One region of the Paeniglutamicibacter sp. MACA_103 genome, then DNA from elsewhere that is predicted to be linked to it. Evidence: predicted binding sites of a transcription regulator. Region 1 holds the regulator's gene; the other holds the start of a gene.
The links. The regulator HrcA, encoded in region 1, represses chaperone genes, less so after heat shock. The targets are predictions, from matches to a motif close to TTNGCACTCGNNNNNNNCGAGTGCNAA.

Region 1 (3,410 bases):
ATCCGCTCCCAGCCCTGGGCGACGTCGATCTGCTCGGCGTGCGGCCAGCCCAGTCCCTTCAGGATGCCGGTCTTCCAGTCGGTGCCGCGCGGCACCACCGGCCACGCCTTGATCTTCAGGACGGAGGGCCGGATGGCCTGCCACACGTCCACATAGGGGTGCCCGACGATCAACACGTTGCCGGCCGCGCCGGGCACGCGCATCGCCTCGGCCGCGATCTTCGCTTCCTTGGTCCCCGCCACGAGGTGGTCTACCAGGATGCCGAGCTTGCGCTGCGGGGACGGGGCGAAGGCGCGGATGGCCCCGGCCAGGTCGTCGACGCCGTGCAGCGGTTCGACGACGATGCCCTCCACGCGCAGGTCGTGGCCCCAGACCTTTTCCACCAGCTGGGCATCGTGCTTGCCCTCCACCCAGATCCGGCTGGCGCGGGCGGTGCGTGCCTTCAGCTCGGTGACCATGCGCGAGCCCGAGGCGCTGCGGGCGGTACCCCGGGCAGCCGGGGGAGCGGCGGCGGGCTCGATGATTTCCACCGGCTCGCCCTCGAGCAGGAAGCCGAAGCCGGCGCGGAAGGACTTGGTGCGTCCGCGCCGGTCCTCCAGGACCATCACGCGCATGCCGCCGGACTTCTCGGTCCGGACCACCTCGCCGACCCACCCGCTTTCCACGTCCTCCAGCACCAGTCCGCGCGCCAGCGGGACCTTGCGCAGAACGCGTTTCTTGGGGGCGCTGATGTCCTGGGCGCCCCAGCCGTGGTTGCTCATTGTGTCACTTTCGCCTAGTGGTCAACAGGTCCCGGGCCGATGCACGCGGCGGCGCCCTGCGCCAAGGCGCGGGCCTCGTGTGGTGCCGCGAGGGGCCGGTGTGTCGAACGCGGCATCGCGGCCAAGGACCAAACCATGCTAACAAGCGATCCGAATCGTATTAGACTTAGCAGTTGAACGTGTCGAGTGCCAATGCGCGCTTCACACGCCCCGGCGCCCGGCCGGTGCGTGGGCAGCGCCCCCTTGACCATGGTGATCCGGCTTGTCGGGAGAGGTGAGAATGACCGAACCGCGTCGGCTCGAAGTCCTTCGAGCCATCGTTGAAGACTACGTGCAGTCCCGCGAGCCGGTTGGTTCGCGGGCGCTGCTCGAGCGCCACGACCTTGGCGTGTCCGCCGCGACGATCCGCAACGACATGGCATCGCTGGAGGAAGAGGGGCTCATCGTTGCCCCGCACACCTCTTCCGGGCGGATCCCCACGGAAAAGGGCTACCGGCACTTCGTCGACCAGATCGGCGACATCAAGCCGCTCTCGGGAGCCGAACGGCGCGCCATCGCGGCGCTGCTCGAGGGCTCCCACGACGTCAACGACGTGCTGGAAAACACCGTGCGGCTGCTGGCCAACATCACCCGCCAGGTCGCGCTGATCCAGGTCCCGCACTATTCCAATGCCACCGTGCGCCACATCGAGCTGGTCGGCCTGGGCGCCGGGCAGACGCTGGTGGTGCTCATCGCCTCCAGCGGCAAGGTCGAACAACGCGTGATCCTGCTCCCGCCCTCGGTGGGGGAGGAGGACCTGCAGCGGCTGCGCGCGGTGCTGCTGGCGGCATTGGACGCCAAGCCGATTTCCGACGTCGCCAGGCTCGCCCACGGCGTGCCGGAGACGATTGAGCCGCGCCTGGCCCCGGCGGCCCGTGCCCTGGGCGAGGTCCTGGGTGCCCTGGCACGCAACAGCTCGGTGGACAGGATCCTCACCGCCGGCACCGCGAACCTGGCCCGCGCCAACAGGGACTTCCCGCTGAGCATCACCCCGGTGCTGGAGGCGCTCGAGGAACAGGTGGTGCTCCTGCGCCTCTTCTCCGAACTCGAGCAGGACGCCCACGGGATCGCCGTGGGCATCGGCACGGAAAACCAGTACGGCGCGCTGACCGAGGCCTCGGTGGTCGCCACCGGATACGGACCAGGGGAGCAGGCCATGATCGGCGTGCTGGGCCCGACCCGGATGAACTACCCCACCTCGATGGCCGCGGTCCGCGCCGTCGCCCGATATCTTTCCCGAATCCTGGCCGGCTAATGCGGGTCGAAACACATTTTGTGAAGTACGAAAGGACACAGCGAGCACTGTGAGCACCCATTACGAAGTCCTGGGCGTCAGCAAGGACGCCACCGGCGAGGAAATCAAGAAGGCCTACCGCAAGCTGGCCCGCAAGCTGCACCCGGACGTGAACCCCGGGGACGATGCCAGTGAGAAGTTCAAGCTGGTCACCCGCGCCTACGAGGTCCTCTCCGATGCCGACAAGCGCGCCAACTACGACGCCACGGGCAACGAGAACGGCACCGGGCAGACCGGCTTCGGCGGAGGCGGCGGATTTGGCGGGGGCGGCGGCTTCGGCGACATCTTCGAGCAGTTCTTCGGCGGCGGCGGGGCCCAGGGCCCGGCCTCGCGCACCCAGCGCGGCCGCGACGCCTTGATCACCGCCACCATCGACCTGGCCGACGCGGTGGCCGGGACGGTCTACCCGCTGGAGATGGAAACGGCAGTCACTTGCAAGACCTGCGAGGGCAGCTGCTGCCGTCCGGGCACCTCCCCGGTCACCTGCACCATCTGCCACGGCGCCGGACAGGTCCAGCGCCCGGTGCGCTCGTTCCTGGGCCAGATGATGACGGTGGAGACCTGTGCCGCCTGCCGCGGCTTCGGCACCACCATCGAAGACCCCTGCATCGACTGCAACGGCCAGGGCCGCATCCGCGAGCGCATCTCCAAGCAGTTGAAGGTTCCCGCGGGCGTTGCCAGCGGCACCCGCATCCACCTGGCGAGCCAGGGCGAGGCCGGTCCCGGCGGCGGACCCAACGGCGACCTCTACGTCGAGATCGAGGTCCGCCGGCACAAGATCTTCGAACGTGACGGCGTGGACCTGCATGCACGCATGAACGTGCCGATGACCGCCGCGGCCCTGGGCGCGGACCTGGACCTGGAGACCTTCGACGGTGCCCAGGTCATCGAGGTCGAATCCGGTGCCCAGTCCGGCGACACCGTCCGCCTTCCGGGCCTCGGCGTCCCGCGCCTGCGCGGCGGCAAGCGCGGGGACATCATCGTGCACCTGCAGGTCGAGACCCCGACCAAGGTCGATGCCGCGCAGCGCGAGCTGCTCGAGCAGCTGGCCAAGCTCCGCGGCGAGGAATTCGCCGAGGGACGCATGGAAAACAGCGGCGGCATGTTCTCGCGGCTGCGCGGGAAGCTGGGCAACCTGGGCGCATGAGCAACCAGTGCTTCTTCCTGGCTCCCGGTGAGCTTGCCGACGCGCACGTGGGCGCCGAATTGCGGCTGGAGGGCCCCGAGGGCCACCATGCGGTGACGGTCAAGCGGGTGCGCGCCGGCGAAACGATCGACCTGGTTGACGGTTCCGGGGTGCGGGCGACCGCCGAGGT
Region 2 (3,410 bases), on a different contig from region 1:
GCGTCCCGGCCCAATGGCCGCGGGACCTCGGCGAGACCCTGGTCGCGCAGGTGGGCCATGAACCGTTGAACCGATGGCGTGCTTCCAAGCCAGGGCTTGCGCACCGTCCCGCCAATGCGCAGCACTTCCCCGGCGGCATGCCCGCCGGCCAGCGTCTGCTCGATGTCCGGCATGGGCCCATCCTAATGCCGCGCGGTCGCGCGCCGGGGTGCCCGGAGGTATCGACAGGGGAGCCTGGTTGGGACCAAGCCCCCGAGTCGTTTCCGTTTCGCCCGGTCCCGTTCCCCCCGTTAACGCCGCAAGCCGCCTTCCCGCATGGTGTTCCGTCCTCCCAAGGGAAGGAACGGTACACCGCGGGAAAGCGGCTCACGGTCTCAGCTAGGTACTGCTAACGCACGAGGCGATGTGTGGCAGGGGGATTAGAATCCGCCCATGCCGCCCATGCCGCCCATGTCGTCGCCACCCGGTGCTGCTGCGCCGGCCGGAACCGGCTTGTCGGCGACAACGGCTTCGGTGGTCAGGAACAGACCGGCAATGGAGGCGGCGTTCTGCAGGGCAGAGCGCGTGACCTTTACCGGGTCGTTCACGCCTGCTGCCAGCAGGTCGACGTACTCACCGGTGGCGGCGTTCAGGCCGTGACCGGCCGGCAGGCCCTTGACCTTGTCGGCGACAACGCCCGGCTCCAGGCCGGCGTTGAAGGCGATCTGCTTCAGCGGCGCTTCGATGGCAACGCGAACGATGTTCGCACCGGTTGCCTCGTCGCCCGTCAGCTGCAGCTTGGCGAATGCGGTTGCGCCGGCCTGGATGAGGGCCACGCCGCCACCGGCGACGATGCCTTCCTCGACGGCTGCCTTGGCGTTGCGCACTGCATCTTCGATGCGGTGCTTGCGCTCCTTGAGCTCAACCTCGGTTGCGGCACCGGCCTTGATGACTGCAACGCCGCCGGCCAGCTTGGCCAGGCGTTCCTGCAGCTTCTCGCGGTCGTAGTCCGAATCGGAGTTCTCGATCTCGGCGCGAATCTGGTTCACGCGACCGGCGATCTCCTCGGCGTCGCCCGCACCCTCGACGATGGTGGTCTCGTCCTTGGTGACAACAACCTTGCGGGCGGAGCCCAGCAGGTCGATGGTGGCGTTTTCGAGCTTCAGGCCGATCTCCTCGGAGATGACCTGGCCACCGGTGAGGATGGCGATGTCGGCCAGCATGGCCTTGCGGCGGTCGCCGAAGCCCGGAGCCTTGACGGCGACGGACTTGAACAGGCCACGGATCTTGTTCACGATCAGGGTGGCAAGGGCTTCGCCCTCGATGTCCTCGGCGATGATCAGCAGCGGCTTGTTCGACTGCATGACCTTCTCAAGGATCGAAACCATGTCCTTGACGTTGGTGATCTTCGAGTTGACGATCAGGATGTACGGATCTTCAAGAACCGTTTCCTGGCGCTCGTTGTCGGTGACGAAGTAGGCCGAGATGTAGCCCTTGTCGAAGCGCATGCCCTCGGTGAGCTCAAGCTCGAGGCCGAAGGTGTTCGACTCCTCGACGGTGATGACACCTTCCTTGCCGACCTTGTCCAGTGCCTCGGCGATCAGGGCGCCGATTTCGTTGTCACCGGCGGAGATCGATGCGGTGGCGGCGATCTCTTCCTTGGTCTCGATTTCCTTGGCGGAAGCCAGCAGCTCGGCGGTGACGGCCTCGACGGCCTTCTCGATGCCGCGCTTCAGGGACAGCGGGTCGGCGCCGGCGGCAACGTTGCGCAGGCCTTCCTTGACCAGTGCCTGGGCGAGAACGGTGGCGGTGGTGGTGCCGTCGCCTGCGACGTCGTCGGTCTTCTTGGCAACTTCCTTGACGAGTTCCGCACCGATCTTCTCGTACGGATCCTCGAGCTCGATCTCCTTGGCAATGGAGACACCGTCGTTGGTGATCGTGGGGGCGCCCCACTTCTTTTCCAGAACGACGTTGCGTCCACGCGGGCCAAGGGTGACCTTGACGGCGTCAGCCAGGATGTTCAGGCCGCGCTCAAGGCCGCGGCGTGCTTCCTCATCAAATGCAATGATTTTGGCCATAGCGGCTTATGTCCTTTCGGGACGTTCATGCGTATCTACGACCTGAGGCAACGCCCGCGACGGACGAAGAATCCACGATGTCATGGGACGATCGCAAAAGCTTCTCGCTGCCTTGGTCAAGGACTCACTCAAACACCGCCCCGAAGCCGCAGGTATCCGCTCAAAACTTCGATCGAATTAGCAGTCGGGACGTGCGAGTGCTAATACAAATCTTGGCACTCAACCATCCGGAGTGCAAGCTGTGCGACTTTGCCATAAGCGTATTGCGGCGCGGCGCTCCCTAGCGGAAGTTGCTTCCCAGCACGATGGCGATGTTGCCGGGGATGTTGGCGCTTTGCATGACCGAGGTGATGCCGAGTTCCTCGGCCGCGGCCTCCGCGGTGGGCCGGTGGGTCTCGGAGCGGAAGTAGACCGTGGAGTACGTGACCTTCTTGGTCCAGTTCGAAGCGACGACATTGCTGAAACCGGCGTTCTGCAGTTCCGTGCGCGCCTTGCCGGCAAGGCCGCCGACCGTCGCCCCGTTGTAGACGCCCATGGCCATGGAAGAGTCCACGTCTTCAGCCAGGGGGGTTTCGCTGGCCTCGGTGGAGGAGCCTGCTTCGCTGGAGTCGGCGGACTCGGCCGATTCGCTTTCGGCCGGCTTTTCGCTGGCCTCGGACTTGGACGGCGATTCCGACGCCTCGGACGGCGCAGTGGCTTCCTGCGTGCCCGAGGAGCTGGCGGCAACGGATGCCGGGTCGCTCGGGGTGCCCGTGAGCTTGGGCAGGACCATGAAGGAGAAGAGTCCCACCACCAGGGCAATCGCCCCGAAGACCATCAGCCAACGCAAGCCGGATCGGGCCCCGCCCACGGATGCGGCGGCAGCCCAGCCGTTTTCGCGGTGCGATCCGCTACGGTTGCTGAACTCTGGGACGCGATCAAATTCATCGCGCGGATAGTTGGTCATGCCCGTCCTCGGTGATGTGGCTTGCAGTGTGGGCATGCGCGCGTGCGGGAATGCAAGCGCGGCCGGGCCCCGAAACGCCCGACGTGCGTTGCAATCATGCCTCGGTTCCGAGACGTTTCTCCGACCGAGCGCGATGCCTCGTCGATCTGAGTCTACGCAATCGCTTGACCAGCATGGGGTCATGGGCCAGCGCCGCGTCCGTGTCGATGAGCGTATTCAGCAGCTGGTAGTAGTTGGTGGGCGAGATGGAAAACATTTCCGAGATGGCCTGCTCCTTGGCCCCCGCATACTTCCACCACTGGCGTTCCAGCGCGAGAATCCGCTGGGAACGCTCGTCCAGCCCGCTGGATTCGTCAAGCTCGAACTCGAGCCCAAGTGCCTCGGATGACATTGCACTTCCCTCAACA

Region 2: a site for HrcA is predicted at 2,235-2,261, ahead of groL (chaperonin GroEL). Genes of this name have one in related genera too.

Annotation. Positions count from the first base shown of each region.
Region 1 covers NZ_JBIXLN010000015.1:21,939-25,348, reverse strand. Annotated here, with positions in the region: gene ACIPVK_RS09110 (DUF3097 family protein) at 1-761, opposite strand, end outside; gene hrcA (heat-inducible transcriptional repressor HrcA) at 1,042-2,055, shown strand; gene dnaJ (molecular chaperone DnaJ) at 2,105-3,241, shown strand; gene ACIPVK_RS09095 (16S rRNA (uracil(1498)-N(3))-methyltransferase) at 3,238-3,410, shown strand, end outside.
Region 2 covers NZ_JBIXLN010000010.1:38,894-42,303, reverse strand. Annotated here, with positions in the region: gene ACIPVK_RS06680 (phosphotransferase) at 1-173, opposite strand, end outside; gene groL (chaperonin GroEL) at 420-2,057, opposite strand; gene ACIPVK_RS06670 (LytR C-terminal domain-containing protein) at 2,338-3,003, opposite strand; gene ACIPVK_RS06665 (DUF3263 domain-containing protein) at 3,098-3,394, opposite strand.